3 regions of the Sphingomonas sp. BK069 genome follow, and region 2 is predicted to be linked to each of the others. Evidence: predicted binding sites of a transcription regulator. Region 2 holds the regulator's gene; each other region holds the start of a gene.
What was found. Region 2 encodes LexA, which represses DNA repair genes until DNA is damaged. Its sites were predicted from a motif close to GTTCCNCNCTTGTTCT; they were not measured.
Positions count from the first base shown of each region.

Region 1 (6,331 bases), on a different contig from region 2:
AGCCCGTCACGAACGCGCGCGGCGAGCGCGTCGATGAAATAGGCGACGGTGGAGCCGGTGCCGAGCCCGACGCGCTGGCCGGGGGTGACCTCGGCGACGGCGGCTTCGGCGGCGAGGCGTTTGTCGTTAGCTTCGTTTGCCATTTGATCGTGACCTACTCGAAACCCGCCGACAGCACGAGCTTCGGTGGGACATACATTTGTTTGTTACAAAGCCCCATAATCCGATCTGGATCAAAAAATTCGCTCGTCGCATGTTGGCGATTGACGGTGGGCGGCGGTCACGTACCATCCACACAGATCATTGCGCGAGCCTCCAATGCAGCTAATCAAAAAAGTAGAAGTAAACTACTTGCGATCGCTTTACAGCCTCAATCTTGACGACGTTGGCGATCTAAACGTTGTTTTCGGCAGAAACGATAGCGGCAAGTCAAACTTTTTACGAGCATTAAACCTATTTTTCAATGATGTGACTGACACTCAGCATGAATTTGATTTTTCAATAGAGATATCAGACGAGCGCAAGAAGGTTGCAAGGGAGGCGAAGGGGAGACAGTTTATATGGATAAAGGTCACCTTTAATGTTCCGCCGAATTATCAATCTGCGCTGGGCGATGAGATCGCTGTAAAAAGGCAGTGGAACCGAGATGGTGACATGAACGAGACCGTCTTCCCATCATCCTCAAGCCCAGGAAGGCAGGCAAGACTTACTAGGTTTCTTAATGACATAGATTACACCTACATTCCTGCCATCAAGGATATTAACGTCTACGCAGATTTGATCGAAAGGATGTACGGCGCAGCGGCGGATACCGGCGTTCTGAAAGATGCAACTGACACCTTTGTGGACGCCATAGGAGAGAAGACAAATTCGCTGTCAAGCCAGCTTGCTTTGTTATTCGGCACTAGTGCGAGCCTCGCTCCCCCAACGGAGATGAAGCGTCTGTTTCGAAATTTAGACTTTTCATATGGCGATGATAAACACTCTCTTTTGAGGCAAAAGGGAGATGGTATCAAAGCTAGGCACTTGCCCGAACTTTTACGCTTTATCAATGAAACCGAAGAGCGTGCGAAGCGCTTCATTTGGGGGTTTGAAGAGCCAGAAAATTCGCTAGATCTAAATGCCGCAGAGCTCGAAGCACAACGTTTTGCATCTTTTGCAGAGCGTTCAGACACTCAAATCTTTATAACCAGCCACTCGCCTGCCTTCTACCTGTCAGAAACATCCTCATCATCAGAAATCCGCCGTTACTTCATAACAAAACAAGGCATAAACGAAAGCGGTGTCGTAAACCCATCAAACGCAGCTTCCAAGATTGATCTTCTTGAAGATGCCGAAGCAAAGATGGAAAAAGCAGGACTTCTTCAACTACCGTTCATAATCCGTCTTATCAAAGAACAGCGAAATGAAATAGAAAAACATAGGGAAGCTGCCGGGAAGCTAAACGTGAAGTTGTCGTCCCTGCAAAAGCCTACTATTTTTGTAGAAGGGAAGTTTGATGTTGAAGCTTTACGCGAAGCGCTTTCACGATCGGGCCACGCAGAAGATGTGTCGGTAAAGCAGCTAGGCGGCACGCCCTCATCAATCGGAGGTATCTTGAATGCTGTTTTGCAGCAAGGAGGTCTGTCATCATCTGCTCCGACTATTTTTCTCTTTGACAATGACAAACCTGGCCGGGCAGCCTTCTCAAAACTTTCTAGCAACCTAAATCGACAAGCGCCGACCGCGCTAGGAAGCCGACAAGCTGCTTGGTGCCTGCCCTTCTCTGACGATTTCAAGGAATTTTTAGCGAACCATCAGATCCAAGACGAACAAGCCTTTTTTACACTTGAGTTTCTATTCCCAAGCCAGGCAGCGACCGATCTATGTCTTAATCTGGCCGAGGAAAATCATGATCGCGTCGATTCAAGCTGGTGGAATACTATTAACGGACAGTACTTTGGACCACTAAAGCAGGAAATCTTTTTGAAGCTGCGCGACGCAGAGCGGGGAACGCCTGCATGGCTTTTTGGCCGAGGCGTTCCTGAAGGGATCAAAGGGCGATTCCTTAAGAAGGCAACTCAAAATCTGTCGACTTCAGCAATCGATGAGGTCACCAAAAAGGTGATTGAGACTTTGCAAAGCCTCTGAGTACAAGCTAATCAGGAGCTCAGAAGCTTTACCCCCGCCCCTTCAACCCACCGAAGAACGCCGTCGCCACGCGCGTCACCGCGTCCCCGATCTCCTGCTCGCGCGTGCGCTGGCCACCACCGGCGCCCGCCGCCGCGGCCCCCGCGCCCGCACCCTGCGCCTCCCCCGCGCCGCCCGCCGGCGCCGCGCTCCTCACGGCCTTCTCCGCCGCCTTGGCCGCGACCGCGCTCGCGGCCATGCCCGCCACCGCGGTCAGCGCGCTCGCGATCGCCTGCTGGCCCGCGGGCGACTGGGCGCGCTCGATCCACGCCTCGCCCTGGCGGCGCAGCTCCTTGGGCAGCTTCACGCCGAACAGCTCCTTGGGCAGCTTCGCCGACCGGCCCGCGCTCTTGCCCGCGTCCTTGCCGGCGCCCGCGCCCCCGCCCGACCCCTTGCCGTCCGCACCCTTCTTCTTGCCCATGCGCACCTCCTGTGTGCCATAGAGGTAAGACACGCGCGCGGGCGATCAACCCTCGGCGCGCGCGGCCTCGCGGCGCTGGCGCACATAGGCGCGATAGGCGGGATCGTCCTGCCACGCGCCGGGCAGCTCCCATCTGATCACCTGGGTGGTGTGGCTCGTCATCGGCAGGCCGTCGCGCCCCACCGCCGGGGTGAAGCGCGCGCGCAGCCGCGCGGCGTCGCAGCCGGCCTTGTCGAGCGCCTCGCTGCCGCTCGGGATCACGGTGCGGCACTCGCTGACACGGCCGTCGGTGGCGATCGTCCACACTTGCGCCGAGGTGCCGAGCTCGCCGCGCGCCACCGCCGCCTTGGCGTAATCCTCGGGGCCGATGAAGCGCGTCGGGCTGCCGCGCGACTGCGCCTCGGTCGCCACCGCCGCGCGCTCGCCCGGGGCGATGCCCCAGCCGCGCGCGATATCGTCGTTGCAGCGCGCCAGCGCGGCGAGCGCGCGCGCGGTGCCGACCAGCGACACCGCCAGCGCGGGCTCGCTCGAGGGGGTGAGCGTCAGCACCGCGCGCTCGGGCAGATCGGCGAACAGCGCGGGGTTGGTCCAGCCGCGCAGCGTGCGGAGCTTGTCGCCGGTGCCGTTGAATGCCTCGTAGACGGTCTGGTCGCCGCGCCCCTCCACCGCGATCGTGAGCACGCCGCGGCGTAGCCCGCGCTGGCCGAGGCGGCGCTGCACGCTGAGCTCGACGCGGTCGCTGAACGGCAGCGAGCGCCACGCCACGATCACGGGCGCGTCCGCCGCGCCGAAGGCGCGCGCCATCGCGCAGCCGCGCTCGCCGTAATTGACCACCCATTTGCCCTGCGGTGCGAGCGGGGCGGGGGCGAGCGGGGCGGGGTCGGGCGGCGCCGCGGCAGCGAGCGCGAGCGCGCTCCCCAGCAACGCCGCGCCGGCCAGCGCGCGCGCCGCCGTCGCCCCGCGCCGCTCAGCTCGCCCGCGCGCCCGCCCGCTCCGCCGCTCAGCCTGCCGCATCGCTTGCTCCCGTGCCGGCGCGTGCCCGTGCGCGCCTTGTCGCCCGCAGCCTAGCGTCCCACATCGCGCGGGCAAGCGCCCGGCGCTGGACCTGCCCGAACAAATCTGGAACAAACAACCGCATGGCCCTTACCACCCTCTCCGTCCGCGGCGCGCGCGAGCACAATCTCAAGGACGTGTCGGTCGACATCCCGCGCGACACGCTCACCGTGATCACGGGGCTGTCGGGCTCGGGCAAGTCGAGCCTGGCGTTCGACACGATCTACGCCGAGGGCCAGCGCCGCTACGTCGAGTCGCTGTCGGCCTATGCGCGCCAGTTCCTCGAGCTGATGCAGAAGCCCGACGTCGACCATATCGAGGGGCTCTCCCCCGCGATCTCGATCGAGCAGAAGACGACCAGCCGCAACCCGCGCTCGACCGTCGCCACCGTCACCGAGATCTACGATTACATGCGGCTGCTGTGGGCGCGCGTCGGCGTGCCCTACTCGCCCGTCACCGGGCTGCCGATCGCGGCGCAGACGGTCAGCCAGATGGTCGATCGCGTGATGGCGCTGCCCGAGGGGACGCGGCTGTACCTGCTCGCGCCGGTCGTGCGCGGGCGCAAGGGCGAGTATCGCAAGGAGCTGGCCGAGTGGCAGAAAGCGGGCTTCACGCGCGTCCGCATCGACGGCGCGGTGCATGAGATCGACGAGGCCCCCGCGCTCGACAAGAAGTACAAGCACGACATCGAGGTGGTGGTCGATCGCCTGGTGGTGCGCGAGGACGTCGCGACGCGGCTCGCCGACAGTTTCGAGACCGCGCTCAAGCTCGCCGACGGGCTCGCCTATGTCGACCCGGCCGATCCTGTGGAGCCGCGCACCCCCGAGAGCGTCGTGCTGGGCGACCACGCGCCGCCGGGGCGGATCGTCTTCTCCGAGAAGTTCGCCTGCCCGGTCAGCGGCTTCACCATCGCCGAGATCGAGCCGCGCCTCTTCTCGTTCAACGCCCCGCAGGGCGCCTGCCCGGCGTGCGACGGGCTCGGCGAGAAACTGGTGTTCGACGAGGACCTGATCGTCCCCAACCACGAGCTCAGCATCAAGAAGGGCGCGGTGGTGCCCTGGGCCAAGAGCAACCCGCCCTCGCCTTATTACATGCAGGTGATGGCGAGCCTGGCGCGCGAGTTCGGCTTCTCGCTCGACACGCCCTGGGGCGAGCTCCACCCCGAAGTGGCGGACAAGATCCTCTACGGCACGGAAGGCCAGCCGGTGACGCTGACCTTCATCGACGGCAAGAAGAGCTACGACGTCAAGAAGCCGTTCGAGGGCGTGATCGGCAACCTCAACCGCCGCATGCTCTCCACCGAGAGCGCGTGGATCAAGGAGGAGCTCGCCAAATACCAGTCGTCGCAGGCGTGCGAGACCTGCCACGGCGCGCGGCTGAAGCCCGAGGCGCTCGCGGTCAAGATCGCGGGCGAGGACATCAGCCACGCCACCCGGCTGAGCGTGGTCGACGCGCTCGCCTTCTTCACCGACCTGCCGAACCATCTCGGCGACCAGCAGCGCGCCATCGCCGAGCGCATCCTCAAGGAGATCATCGAGCGGCTCGGCTTCCTCAACAACGTCGGGCTCGACTATCTCAACCTCGACCGCACCTCGGGCACGCTCTCAGGGGGCGAGAGCCAGCGCATCCGCCTCGCCTCGCAGATCGGCAGCGGGCTCTCCGGCGTGCTGTACGTGCTCGACGAGCCCTCGATCGGGCTGCACCAGCGCGACAACGACATGCTGCTCGCCACGCTGCGCCGGCTGCGCGACCTCGGCAACACCGTGCTGGTGGTCGAGCATGACGAGGACGCGATCCGCACCGCCGACTATGTCATCGACATGGGGCCGGGCGCGGGCGTGCGCGGCGGCCAGGTGGTGGCGCAGGGCACCTTGCCCGAGCTGCTGGCGAGCGAGGGATCGGTCACCGCCGACTATCTCAACGGCGTGCGCGAGGTGCCGGTGCCGGCCAAGCGCCGCAAGGGCTCGGGCAAGAAGCTGACGGTGCACAACGCGCGCGCCAACAACCTCACCGGCGTCACCGCCTCGATCCCGCTCGGCACCTTCACCTGCGTGACCGGCGTGTCGGGCTCGGGCAAGTCGAGCTTCACCATCGACACCTTGTTCGCGGGGGCGGCGCGCCAGCTCAACGGCGCGCGCGTGCTGGCGGGCAAGCACGACAAGATCACCGGACTGCAGCATCTCGACAAGGTGATCGACATCGACCAGTCGCCGATCGGCCGCACCCCGCGCTCGAACCCGGCGACCTACACGGGCGCCTTCACCCAGATCCGCGATTGGTTCGCCGGGCTCCCTGAGTCACTCGCGCGCGGCTACAAGCCGGGGCGGTTCAGCTTCAACGTCAAGGGCGGGCGCTGCGAGGCATGCCAGGGCGACGGCGTGCTCAAGATCGAGATGCACTTCCTCCCCGACGTCTACGTCACCTGCGACGTGTGCCACGGCGCGCGCTACAACCGCGAGACGCTGGAGGTGAAGTTCAAGGGCCACTCGATCGCCGACGTGCTCGACATGACGGTGGAGGACGCCGCGGGCTTCTTCGCCAACGTGCCGCCGATCCGCGACAAGATGGCGATGCTGGTCGAGGTCGGGCTGGGTTACGTCAAGGTCGGCCAGCAGGCGACGACGCTCTCGGGCGGCGAGGCGCAGCGGGTCAAGCTCGCCAAGGAACTGTCGCGCCGCGCGACGGGGA
Region 1 covers NZ_JACHZH010000002.1:544,316-550,646, forward strand. The annotation lists gene rpiA (ribose-5-phosphate isomerase RpiA) at 1-143, opposite strand, end outside; gene FHY02_RS11180 (ATP-dependent endonuclease) at 319-2,130, shown strand; gene FHY02_RS11185 (hypothetical protein) at 2,159-2,623, opposite strand; gene FHY02_RS11190 (energy transducer TonB) at 2,636-3,604, opposite strand; gene uvrA (excinuclease ABC subunit UvrA) at 3,727-6,331, shown strand, end outside.
Region 1: a site for LexA is predicted at 3,701-3,716, ahead of uvrA (excinuclease ABC subunit UvrA). Genes of this name have one in related genera too.

Region 2 (6,331 bases):
ACGGGGCAAAGCGCGTGACGACGGCGCGCTCATTGATCTCGGTTGCGCTCAAGCGCGCGTGCTCCCAGGCTGGATGGTCGGATGGCTCGATCGGCCGCGCTCGCCCCTAGCAAAGCCTCTCTCCCGCATCAAATCGCCTCCCGCGCCGGCAACGCTTTGGAACGTTGGCTGGAAGCGGAGCGCGACCAACTTTTTCTGTGGCTGCCGGTGGCGCTGGGCACGGGCGCGGCGGCGTGGTTCGTGCTGCCGGAGCGGCACGAATGGGTCGCGCTCATCCTGATCGCGCTCGGGCTCGCCGCCGCCGCGGCGGTGAGCTGGCGCGGCGGTCGCGCGGCGCCGTTTGCGGCGATGCTCGGCCTCGCGGTCGCGGCGGGAACGGGGCTCGCGTGGACGCGCGCGACGCGAGTCGCCGCGCCGACGCTCGACCGGTCCGCGGTGGTGCGGCTGGTGGGCGAGGTGGAGAAGATCGAGCCGCTGCCCGCGCGCGGGCTGGTGCGGGTGACGCTGGGTGCCTTGCGGTGGGAGCGGCCACCACGCCGCGCGCCGCTCCACGTGCGCGTGAGCCTGCCCGAGCGCGCGATACCGACCAATCTCGCGGCGAGTGCCGCCATGACGTTGCGCGCGCGGCTGATGCCGCCTGCGGCCCCCACGGTTCCTGGCGCCTATGATGCCGCCCGCGCGGCCTGGTTCGACCGCGTCGGGGCGAGCGGGCGCGGCTTCGAGCCGGTCACTGTACGGGGGGTGGGCACGCCGGGCGTGCGCGACCGGATCACCGCGCATATCACCGCGGCGCTCGCGGGTAGCGCCGGCGGTATCGCGGCGGCGCTGGTGACAGGCGACATGGGCGCGATCGACGACAGCGACTCGCTGGCGATGCGGCGTGCCGGGCTGGCGCACCTGCTCTCGGTCAGCGGGCTGCACATTACCGCGACCGTAGGAATCGTGATGGCGGCGGTGCTGCGGCTGCTCGCGCTGTCGCGGCGACTGGCGTTGACGGGGCTGCTTCCGCTCATCGCGGCCGGAGCAGGGGCGGGGGCGGCGATCGGCTATACTTGGCTGACGGGATCGCAGGTGCCGACGATCCGCAGCTGCGTCGCCGCGCTGATGGTGCTCGCCGCGCTGGCGCTCGGGCGCGAGGCGCTGACGCTGCGACTGGTGGCGATGGGCGCGCTGGTAGTGCTGGTCGCCTGGCCCGAGGCCGTGGTGGGGCCAAGCTTCCAGCTCTCGTTCGCGGCGGTCGCCTCGATCGTCGCCTTGCACGAGCACCCGCGGGTCCGCGCCGCGCTGCTGGCACGCGACGAGCCATGGCCGCATCGATGGACGCGCGAGGCCGTGTCGCTGCTCGTTACCGGGGCGGTGGTCGAGCTCGCGCTGATGCCGATCGCCGTCTTCTCTTTCCACCAGGCCGGTGCCTATGGCGCGATCGCCAACATCGTCGCCATTCCGCTGACCACCTTCGCGATCATGCCGGCGGTCGCGGTGGCACTGCTGCTCGACACGCTCGGCTGGGGCGCGCCGGCGTGGTGGGTGGCGGGACGGGCGATCGCACTGTTGCTGTGGATCGCGCACAGCGTCGCCGCGCTCCCCGGCGCGGTGCGCGCGATCCCGGCCATGCCCCTGGGTGCTTTCGCGACGATGGTGGCGGGTGGTATCTGGCTGGCATTGTGGCGCACGCGGGCGCGCTATCTGGGGCTGGCACCGCTGGCGATCGGGGCGGCGTGGACGTTGGCGACCCCCGCTCCGGACCTGCTCATCACAGGCGACGGGCGCCACCTGGCGGTGCGCCAGGCGGACGGCGGCTTGATGCTGCTGCGCGACCGTGCCGGCGGATACGTGCGCGACGTGCTCGCGCAGAACGCCGGGATCGACGGCGTGCCGGGCTTGCTCAGCGAGTCCCCCGAAGCGCGCTGCAATCGCGACCTGTGCTGGTGGCAGCGTCGCGTCGACGGGCGCTGGTGGCGCGTGCTGGCGACGCGCAGTGGCTACACCGTGCCGATGCAGCGGCTGACGGCGCTTTGCGCCACGGCAGACGTCGTGGTGAGTGAGCGCCGCCTGCCGCGCCGCTGTCGCGCGCGCTGGCTGACGCTCGACCGTGATGCCCTGGCCCATAGTGGCGGGGTAGCGATCACCTTCAAAGATACGCGTGTCGTGGCGGTGCGGAAGGAAGGGGACGAACACCCCTGGGCGATGGCGGACGAGCGATCCGCCCGTGCTCCTGCGCACGCAGGAGCCCAGAGCCACGAGCACTGCCGCCTGCGACCCTGGGCTCCTGCGTGCGCAGGAGCACGGCACGTCGACTAGGCGGCGACTGATTGGAGCGTGCGCAAGAACCGACCGCCTGCCACCCCGACACCCCCGCCGCTCAGTCGTAGCGACGCAGGATCCCCGCCAGCTTGCCCTGCACCCGCACCTGGGTCGGCGCGTAGCGCTGCGGGTCGTAGGAGCGATTCGCCGGATCGAGCCGGATCATCGCACCCTCGCGACGGAAATATTTGAGCGTCGCCTCGCTCTCGTCGATCAGCGCCACCACGATCTCACCGTCGCGCGCCACTTCCTGGCGGCGGATCAACGCATAGTCACCGTCGAGGATGGCGGCGTCGACCATCGAGTCCCCCGCCACCTCCAAGGCGAAATGCTCGCCACTGCCGAGCAGGGCGGCAGGAACGGGCAGGGTGGTCGCGCCCTCGAACGCCTCGATCGGCACGCCCGCGGCGATGCGGCCGTGGAGCGGGATCTCGACGACATCGTTGGCGGGCACCACGAGCTCGACCGGCGCCCGCTTGGCCGGGGCTGCGGCGCGTTTGGGTTCGCCGCGCTCGGGCGCCTTGAGCACTTCCAGCGCGCGCGCGCGATTGGGCAGGCGGCGGAGATACCCGCGCTCCTCGAGCGCGCTGATCAGCCGATGGACACCCGACTTGCTCTTCAGCTCGAGCGCGTCCTTCATCTCCTCGAACGAGGGCGACACGCCGCTCTCGGCGAGCCGATCCTCGATGAAGCAGATCAGCTCGTGCTGTTTGCGCGTCAGCATGTCCACACTCCCCATTCGCGAACGGATGCGGAACCTTTATGGAACACGACAGGCCTCGTCAAGCGATGACGAGGATTTCCGCCGAGTCGCCCGCGCGCGTCGCTGGAGCGTGCGGCGGACGCACGATCAGGCAGGTCGAGCGCGCCAGCGTGCGCAGCATCGAGCTGTCCTGGATAGTCGAGGCATAGGCACGTCCCTCGCGCAGTTCGGCGCGCAGATAGTCGCTGCGCTCGCCGTTGGCGGGCAGGTCCTCACCGAGGATCGCGCTGGTCGCAGTGGGGAAGGGATCGGCCGCGCCGGCGAGGTGCGCCACCAAAGGCCGCACGAACAGCAGCGCGGTGACGAAGGCTGAGACCGGGTTCCCGGGCAGCCCGACCACTGCCAGCCCATCGCGCCGCCCCGCCAGCATGGGCTTGCCGGGGCGCAGCGCGATCCGCCAGAAGTCGAGCGTCACCCCTGCCGCCTCAAGCGCCGGCCGTACCAAGTCATGGTCCCCGACCGACGCGCCGCCGGTGGTGACGAGCATGTCGGCGTGGACCGCGGCGAAGGACTGGGTGAGCGTGTCGAGCCGGTCGGGCAGGATGCCGAGATCGACGATCTCCGCGCCGCTGTCGGCCAGCAGCGCGCGCAGCAGCAGCCGGTTGGACTCGGGCAGCGCCTCGCCCGGCGTACCAGGTTCGACCAGCTCGTCGCCGGTCGCGGCGAGCGCGACGCGCACCGGTCGCGCGACCGTGACCCGGCCGACCCCGCCGGTGGCCGCCACCGCGAGCCGCGCGGGGGTGAAGCGCTCGCCGCGCGCGACCAGCACGTCTCCCGCCGCGAAGTCGAGCCCGCGCGCGCGCACGTTGCGCCCCTGATGCGCCGGCCCCTCGCCGTCGAGCTCGACCTTGTCGCCCTTGCGCCGCGCCTCTTCCTGGACGAGGACGGTGTCACTGCCCGCGGGCATCATGGCGCCGGTGAAGATCCGCACCGCCTCGCCGGGCGACAGCGCGCCCGTGTGCGGAGCGCCCGCCGCGCTCTCGCCGACGACGCGCAGGGGGCCAGGCAGGTCGGCGTAGCGCAGCGCGTAGCCGTCCATCGCCGAGACATCGCGCGCGGGCTGGGTACGCCGCGCCACCACCGGCGCGGCGGCCCAGCGCCCGAGGGCCTCGGCGAGCGACACCTCGACAGGGGCGACGGGCGTGCCGAGCGCCAGCACACGCGCCTGCGCCTCGGCGACCGGCAGCAGCCCCGGCCGTGACGGCGACCCCATCAGGCGCGCCAGTCGCCGGAGCGTCCGCCGCTCTTGGCGAGCAGGCGCACGCCGCCGATCACCATGGTCTTGTCGAGCGCCTTGGCCATGTCGTAGACGGTGAGCAGCGCGACCGACACCGCGGTGAGCGCCTCCATCTCGACCCCGGTCTTGCCGTCGGTCGCGACCGTGGCCGAGGCCGTTACGCCATGCTCGTCGACGGTCAAGTCGACCGCGACGCGGCTGATCGGCAGCGGGTGGCAGAGCGGGACGAGCTCGCTGGTGCGCTTGGCCGCCATGATCCCGGCGACACGCGCCACGGCGAGCACATCACCCTTGGCGACCGCGCCGTCACGGATCGCGGCGGCCGCCTCCGCCACCATGTCGATCCGGCCGCTCGCCACCGCCTCGCGTCGCGTCACCTGCTTGCCGCCGACATCGACCATGTGCGCCGCACCCGAATCGTCGAGATGGGTGAGCCCCGTCATCTCAGCCGACCAGCGCGTGCGTCGCTGCCGTGACATCGGCCTGGCGCATCAGCGCCTCGCCGATCAGGAAGCAGTGGACGCCGTGGCCTGCGAGCGAGTCGAGGTCGGCGCGGGTGCTCAGCCCGCTCTCCGCGACCAGAAGCGTGTCCGCGGGCACGCGCGCCGCCAGCTCCCAGGTGCGCCGCACGTCGACCTCGAAGCTGCGTAGGTCGCGATTGTTCACCCCGATCAGCCGCGAGCGCAGTCGCGCCGCGCGCTCCAGCTCGGCGGCGTCGTGCACCTCGACCAACACGTCGAGCCCCTGCTCGATCGCCGCAGCCTCGCACTCAGCGAGCAGCGTGTCGTCGAGCGCGGCGACGATCAGCAGGATCGCATCGGCACCGATGCTGCGCCCCTCCAGCGCCTGCCACGGATCGACCGTGAAGTCCTTGCGCAGCACGGGCAGGTCGCAGGCGGCGCGCGCAGCGATCAGATACTCCTCACGCCCCTGAAAAAACGGCGCATCGGTCAGCACCGAGAGGCAGGAGGCGCCCCCCGCGGCGTAAGCACGTGCGTGCGCCGGCGGATCGAAGTCCTCGCGGATCAGACCTTTCGACGGACTGGCCTTCTTGATCTCGGCGATCAGCGCGTGCCGACCGGCGGCGACGCTCCGCTCCAGCGCCGAGCGGAAGCCGCGCGGCGCCGTCTGTGCCGCGGCGCGCTCGCGCAACGCGCTGTCGCTCACGGCGGCACGGCGCGCGCGCACCTCGTCTCGCTTGGTAGCGCAGATATCGGCGAGGATGGTCATGCGTAGGCGATCCAGCGGTCGAGCAGCGCGCCCGCGTCGCCGCGGTCGAGCGCCTCGGCGGCGCGCGCCGCGCCATCGGTAAGGGAGGAGTCGCGTCCGGCGAGGACCAACGCCGCGGCGGCGTTGACGAGCACCGCGTCGCGGTAGGCGCCGCGCTCACCGCGCAGCAGCTGGCGCAGCGCCAGCGCGTTATAGGTCGGATCGCCGCCGCGGATCGCCAGCGTGGGGTGGCGGGCGACGCCCGCGTCCTCGGGGATGATCCGCGACGGCAGCGCCACCGCGCCGATCGATACCACGTGCGTCGGGCCGGCCCCGGAGATCTCGTCGAGCCCCTCCTCGCCCGCTACGACCAGCGCCGCCTCGCTGCCGAGCTGTGCCAGCGCCTCGGCGTAGATCGGGGCGTAATCCGGCCGCGCGATGCCGATCAGCTGGCGCGTGACGTGCGCCGGATTGGCGAGCGGTCCCATCAGGTTGAAGATCGTGCGCCGCCCGACCTTGCGGCGGATCGGGGTGATGCGCCGCATCGCCGGATGGTGGTTGCCGGCGAAGAGGAAGCAGATGCCGAGGTCGCGCAGCGTCGCCTCCGCCTGCGCGCCGGCGCGCTCCATGTTCAGCCCCAGCGCCTCGAGCGTGTCGGCCGCGCCAGCCTTGGACGAGGCGGCACGGTTGCCGTGCTTGGCGACGGGCACGCCGCACGCCGCGACGACGAGGCTCACCGCGGTCGACACGTTGAGGGTGTGCTGGCCGTCCCCGCCGGTGCCGCAGACGTCGATGGCGCCCGGCGGCGCGGTGATCGG
Region 2 covers NZ_JACHZH010000001.1:702,272-708,602, reverse strand. The annotation lists gene gltX (glutamate--tRNA ligase) at 1-52, opposite strand, end outside; gene FHY02_RS03580 (ComEC/Rec2 family competence protein) at 157-2,301, shown strand; gene lexA (transcriptional repressor LexA) at 2,363-3,028, opposite strand; gene glp (gephyrin-like molybdotransferase Glp) at 3,087-4,280, opposite strand; gene moaC (cyclic pyranopterin monophosphate synthase MoaC) at 4,280-4,747, opposite strand; gene trpC (indole-3-glycerol phosphate synthase TrpC) at 4,749-5,534, opposite strand; gene trpD (anthranilate phosphoribosyltransferase) at 5,531-6,331, opposite strand, start outside.

Region 3 (6,331 bases), on a different contig from region 2:
CGCCCTTCGCGGCCGCGGCCGCGATCTGGTCGAATACCGCGGTGATCGTCTTCTTCGCGTCCGTCTCGCTCGTACCCGTCGCAGCTGCGACGCCCTTGGCCAGCTCACCAACGTTCATGCTATTCGTACTCCCTTTGAAAGCGTGGGGACCTTACCGATGGCGAGCGACGACACAACGCTTGTGCTGGATGAGGCGGGAGCCAGCGCGGTCAAGCTGATGCTGTCGAAGCTCGACGATCACGACGTCGCGGCCGTTTTCGAGATGGTCGGTGGCGAGGATCCGATCGGTGACCTGGCCGCGGAGGCGATGAAGGATCGCAACATAGATCTGTAGTCGCTAGCTTACCCGCACAGGAAGGGGAGGGATCGGGCATCACGACGGAGGTGATGGTGGTAGATCGACGTAAGCGGCCGCAGGGCGTGCCAGACGTTCTCGTCTTCCTCGATCGGCATCGTCTCGCCCACACCCCTGACCATTACGCCTTTGCCCACGAGTACCTGAACGGCGACAATGAGCAGCTACGAGAGCGGGTGGACGGCGCGATCGACGGCGGTGTCCGGCTCACCGAGGAGCAGGTTCAAGAGCTTCGCCCAGCGGTACGGGCGGAGCTTGCCCCCGAGCTGGATCACATCACCATGCGCGTGATCGACATCGTCGGGGATGCGATGGCGGTCACGACCGATCTCAGCCGTGAGCTGGTTACTGCGTCAGCAGCGCTGCTTGACGAGCCCGGCGCCAGCGCCGGGCCGCTGCTCGCCACGATGCTGCGCCGCGCGGAGAGCGCCGAGGCGAGTTTCGCTGAAGCTGCAGCCCGCGCGCGGCAGATCCGAGCGGAGCTGTCCGCGCTTCAGTTGGCGGGGCAGCACGATCCCCTCACAGGCTTGACGAACAGGACTGCATTCGAAGCACGGCTGGCAGGCGATCTAAGAAGCCCAACCTGTGTCGCGCTTGTCGACGTCGATGGGCTGCGTCAGGTCAACGACGGTCATTCGCCGGGGGTGGGGGACCGGCTGCTTAAGGTCGTGGCACGTGCGCTCGCCGATCATGCTCGCAGCCATCTCGTCAGCCGGTGGGATGGTGGCACGTTTGCGCTTCTCATCGAAGGCATGGACCTGCGCGCCGCAGGAGAGATGGTCACAGCCGCATGCGAGGCGATTGGCGCGCGCGAAATGAAAGTGCGCGAGAGCGACGCGCCCCTTGGCCGGATCTCGCTATTTGCCGGCGTCGTAGCCAGCCGCGGCCGCGAAGTGGAAGCGCTGCTTAAGGCGGCGTGGCGGCAGCTCCGAAGCGCAAAGCGGAACGGCGGCAATCAGGTGAGCGTGGAAGGCGCTGTCACGGTCGTGCGATGACGATGAATGGTTGCAGGCGGCATCGCCCTTCGGGCCCTGACGAGTGTAGCTCGTGACGGTGCTACTGGCGCTCCTGATTGCAGCAGCAGCCTCCCCATCCGACCGGACGGTCTTTGCGTGCCGCATGGGCGACCGGACTGCCGCAGTCGTCAGGATCGGGTCGAACTTGGTATATCGCTCCGTACGGCGGGGACGGGTCGAGTTGGAGGTCTATCATGGACGCTACGCCCAGGAGGGGTTCTCAGGCGGAGGTGAACTGCAGGCTGCCTTCCGAAACGGCCCATGGACCTACGTCGTCTACGAACGCACCGTCAAAACAGGCTTCCACGGCACGAACGATCCGAGCTTCGAGGCGGGCGTCGATGTGCTGCGAGGAGGCCGCGTTGTCTCCCGCGGACGCTGTGCCGATCGCCACGCGCAATTCACTGAGCAATTAACCGGCGCCGTGGAGGAGCCGTTCATAGAGCACTAACAGAACGCTCCTGGCGAATGCATGATCGCCAGTCCTCGACAGCCGTCAACGAGCAATCATCGTCCGACCTGGCGCTCCCTTGTGATCCTCGGATCCTCATACAGGTCGCGCAGCGCGCGTCGACGAAAGGCGTTCCACCAGCGTTGCCAGCGATGCTCAGCGGCATCGTAAATCATGTGGCACCGCTGACATAGCGCCTTGAGATTGGCGGGTGCGCTGTTGCTGGGATCATGATCGAGATGCGCGCAGGCCAGGACGACGTAAGTCACCCGTACGCTGGCGAGCGTGAAGCCGCCCTTCACAGCAATCCGCTTACCACGGTCCGAACGCCAGCACGCCGCCTGCGCATCCCACCAGCGGCCGTCACCGAGATGCGCGACACGCTGAAGGTGCGGCCGGCCACACTGTTCGCAGCGCCTGCCGGCGCGCTCGAACCGGATCCTGCCTGACAGCTGCTGCCAGTCGATCGGGTACAGCCAGCGGTTTTCGGCGCGGATCGGCATCTGGATTCTATGAGTCACGTCGCTGCCGCTGGAAAGCGCTTTTTACCCGCTTTGTTGGTGCTTCGTTGCGGTGCCGTTCCACATGAATCGATAAACCGAGCCGATCGGAGCTTGACCAGCAGCTCTCATTTACGGAACATAAAGGGAACGAGTAGAGTCTAGTCCCTTATGTCCGCCGCCCTTGATTCCTTCGCACCCAGCATAGCGCATCTTCGGACGATCGCTACGCCTGCCGCTGACTATCGCGTCATGCCGTTTGGCTTGGAAGCGCTGGACAGTCGGCTCGGGGCAGGGGGTTTGCGCGCCGGCGCGCTGCACGAGGCGACTGCGCGGAGCGCCGCGCTGGTCGACGATGCCGCCACCACGCTCTTCCTCGCCGGTATTGCCGCGCGTGAGGCGGTAGGCGCAGGGGGGCCGGTGCTGTGGGCTAGCTGCCGTGCCGACCTCTACGCTCCCGCGCTCGAGCAGGCCGGCTTGCCATCGGCGAACGTGATCTACGCCCAGCCGTGGGACGACGCGGCGCTGTTGGCGGTCGTCGAGGATGCGGTGCGGGACGGCACGCCGGCTGCAATCGTGGCAGAGGCGAGCAAGGTCTCGATGGTGGCGACACGCCGCCTCCAGCTCGTCGCGGCCGACGCCGACATGCCGGTGCTGCTGCTGCGCCGCGCGCGGGGTCTCAACCAGGACGTGTTCGCCGAGCCCTCCGCCGCGTGGACGCGATGGCGGATCGGTGCCGCGCCGTCCGAGCGGTTGGGTGTCGCGGGTGTGGGAAGAGCGAGATGGGCGGTGGAGTGCGTCCGACAGCGTGGGGGTGAAGGCTTCTCCCTGATTGTGGAGGGCAGCGATGAGACGGGTCGTCTCGCTGTTCCTGCCGAGCTTGGCCGTGGAGCGGCTGAGACGGCTGGAACGGTCCGCTCCGCGGCAGCCTGAAAGGCCTGTCCTCGAGCTGCCGGTAGACGACGACACCGGCGCCTGTTTGGTGCCGCGGGGCGGGGGATGGCGGCCAGGCGCCCGCTGGGCGCGGGAAGGCATGCCGTCACGCGGCGACGTCGAGGCACAGATCGCGACGCTGCCGACCCATGCACAGCCGCCCATGCGCGAGCTCGGCCGGCGCTCGGAGGCTGCCAGCCACCCCTACAAGGCGGCAACGCCCGCGCCGCGCATCAGCGTGCCCTCCGCCAAGCCGCTCGAGCACGCTCCGCTAGCGCTGATCGACAAGGTGGGCCGACGCGAGGAGGTGGTTGCCGCTTGTGACGGTGCGCGCGCGCTCGGTGTGCATCCAGGCATGGCGGCAACCCACGCGCGCGCGCTCGTGTCCGATCTCGACTTCCGCCCGGCCGAACCGCAGGCCGACGCCGCGCTGCTCGACCGGCTCGCGCTTTTGGCCGTGCGCCGCTGGTCGCCGATCGCCGCAGTCTCCCCAAGCGATGGTCTCTGGATTGATCTCGCCGGCTGCGAGCACCTGCATGGCGGCGAGGAGCGCTTCTGCCGGCGGTTGCTCGCCTTCTGCAGGCGGGCAGGCTTCACGGCGCGTGTGGCGGTCGCGGACACGCCCGGCGCCGCGCACGCGCTCGCGCGCCACGGTCGCGGCGACCTCATCCGCGCCGAGCCGGGTGCGACTGCCAGCGCGCTGGCGCCGCTGCCGATCGTGGCGCTGCGCCTCGTTCCCAATGCGCTCAGTGCCGCGCGCCGCTTCGGCTTCGAGACGATCGCGGATCTGCTGCCGGTCGCGCGCGGGCCGCTCGCGCGCCGGCTCGGCCTGCCGGCGATCACGCGGCTCGACCAGGCGCTCGGCGCAGTCGCGGAGCCGATCACGCCGCGCGAGGATGCCGAGGTGCCGCTCGTCGAGCGCCGGCTGCTCGAGCCCATCGGCACAGCCGAGGCGATAGAGCAGGTCATGGGCGACCTGCTGCGCGATCTCGCCGGCGTGCTGCAGGAGCGCGGTCTCGGTGCGCGCGCCCTCCGGCTCACCGGCCTGCGCGTCGAGGGGACCGAACAGGTGGTCGCCGTTGGCACGTCGCGGCCGACGCGCGAGGTGCCGCACCTGCTGCGGCTGCTGAAGCTCAAGATCGAGCGGATCGATCCCGGCATGGGGCTCGAGCAGTTCTGGCTCGTGGCGCCGCACACCGAGCCGCTCGATGCGATTGACCTCGGCGCGGTGCTCGCCGGCGAGACGCTAGTGCGCGACCCCGCGCGCCTCGTCGACGTGATCGCCGGCAGGATCGGGCCGCGCGCCGTCTTCCGCGTGGCGCCAGTCGAGAGCCATGTGCCGGAGCGAGCCGTCGCCCGCTTCGACCCGAACGAAACGCCCGGACCCTGGCCAAAGTGGCCGCGGCCGATCCGGCTGTTTGCACGGCCGGAGCCGCTCGCCCGCGTCATGGCGCTGATGCCCGACCAGCCGCCGCGGCGCTTCGAGTGGCGCGGCAAGACCTACAAGATCGTCGCCGGCGACGGTCCCGAGCGCGTCCATGGCGAGTGGTGGCGCCGTGAGGCCGAGGTGTGGGCGGTACGCGACTATTACCGCGTCGAGGACGAAGAGGGCGGCCGCTACTGGGTGTTCCGCCGCGGCGACGGCTTCGAGGAGGACACCGGCGACCTCAGCTGGTGGATGCACGGGGTCTTCGGATGACCCACTATGTCGAGCTGCAGGTGCTCACGCATTTCTCGCTGCTGCGCGGTGCGTCCAGCCCTGAGGAGCTGTTCGCGGCCGCAGCCCTGCTCGGCTATCCCGCGATCGGCGTCAGCGACATCGGCACGGTCGGAGGCGTCGTGCGCGCATGGGAGGCGCATAAGGCGACCGGCGTGCGCTCGATCGCGGGCACGCGCGTGGATCTGTCGTGCGGGCGTCGCCTGCTGCTCTACCCGACCGATCGTCCCGCCTGGTCGCGGATCACGCGGCTGCTCACTGTCGGCAAGAAGCGGGCAGGGAAGGGTGCGTGCCTGCTCCACTGGCACGACCTCGAGCCATGGTCCGACGGCGTCATCGCCATCCTGCTGCCGCATGAGGCGGACGAGGAGAACCTGGCGGCGCTGCAGGACCTGAAGGCGGTCTACGGGCGCCGTAGCTACATGGCGCTCTACCAGCGGCGCCGGCCGGGTGACGCCGTCCGCATCGACGCGCTTGCACGGCAGGCGGGCGGCGCTGGCGTGCGCGCCGTGGTCACCGGCGACGTCCTCTACCACGCGCCCGAGGCACGCCTGCTGCAGGATGTCGTCACTGCGGTGCGTGAGAAATGCACCGTCGACGAGCTTGGCTACCGCCGCGAGGTGAACGCCGATCGCGCGCTGAAATCGCCTGATGAGATGGTCCGACGCTTTCGCGCCTACCCCGATGCACTGCAGGCCAGCGTTGATATCGCCAGGCTCTGCACCTTCGACCTCGGCGAGTTGGCCTACCAGTATCCGCACGAGCGCCTGATCGAGGGGCTGACGGCGCAGGAGGCGTTGCAGAAGCTGGCGACCGAGGCGGTCGAGCGGATGTTCGACGGCAACGTGCCGGAAGCCTACACCACGCAGATCGCCCATGAGATGCGCCTGATCGGCGAGCTCGGCTACGCGCCCTACTTTCTCACCGTCTACGCCATCGTGCGCGAGGCGCGCCGGCGCGGGATCCTCTGCCAGGGCCGCGGCTCGGCCGCCAACAGCTGCGTGTGCTTCGTGCTCGGCGTGACCTCGATCGACCCGATCAAGCACGAGCTGCTGTTCGAGCGCTTCGTATCAGGCGAGCGCCGCGAGCCCCCCGACATCGACGTCGACTTTGAGCATGAGCGCCGCGAGGAGATCATTCAGTGGATCTATGAAACCTATGGTCGCAACCACTCCGCGCTGACGGCGGTCGTGACCCGCTACCGCGCGCGCGGGGCCGTGCGCGACGTGGGCAAGGCGCTCGGCCTGCCAGAGGATCTGACCTCCTCGCTCGCCGGCCTCGTGTGGGGCTGGTCGGCCGAGGGTGTCGGCGAGAAGCAGGTCGACGAGCTCAACCTCGACATCGCCGATCGCCGGCTGC
Region 3 covers NZ_JACHZH010000016.1:2,830-9,160, reverse strand. The annotation lists gene FHY02_RS21760 (HU family DNA-binding protein) at 1-118, opposite strand, end outside; gene FHY02_RS21755 (hypothetical protein) at 158-334, shown strand; gene FHY02_RS21750 (GGDEF domain-containing protein) at 388-1,350, shown strand; gene FHY02_RS21745 (hypothetical protein) at 1,403-1,822, shown strand; gene FHY02_RS21740 (hypothetical protein) at 1,879-2,325, opposite strand; gene FHY02_RS21735 (ImuA family protein) at 2,575-3,255, shown strand; gene FHY02_RS21730 (DNA polymerase Y family protein) at 3,356-4,954, shown strand; gene FHY02_RS21725 (error-prone DNA polymerase) at 4,951-6,331, shown strand, end outside.
Region 3: a site for LexA is predicted at 2,459-2,474, ahead of FHY02_RS21735 (ImuA family protein). Genes of this name have one in related genera too.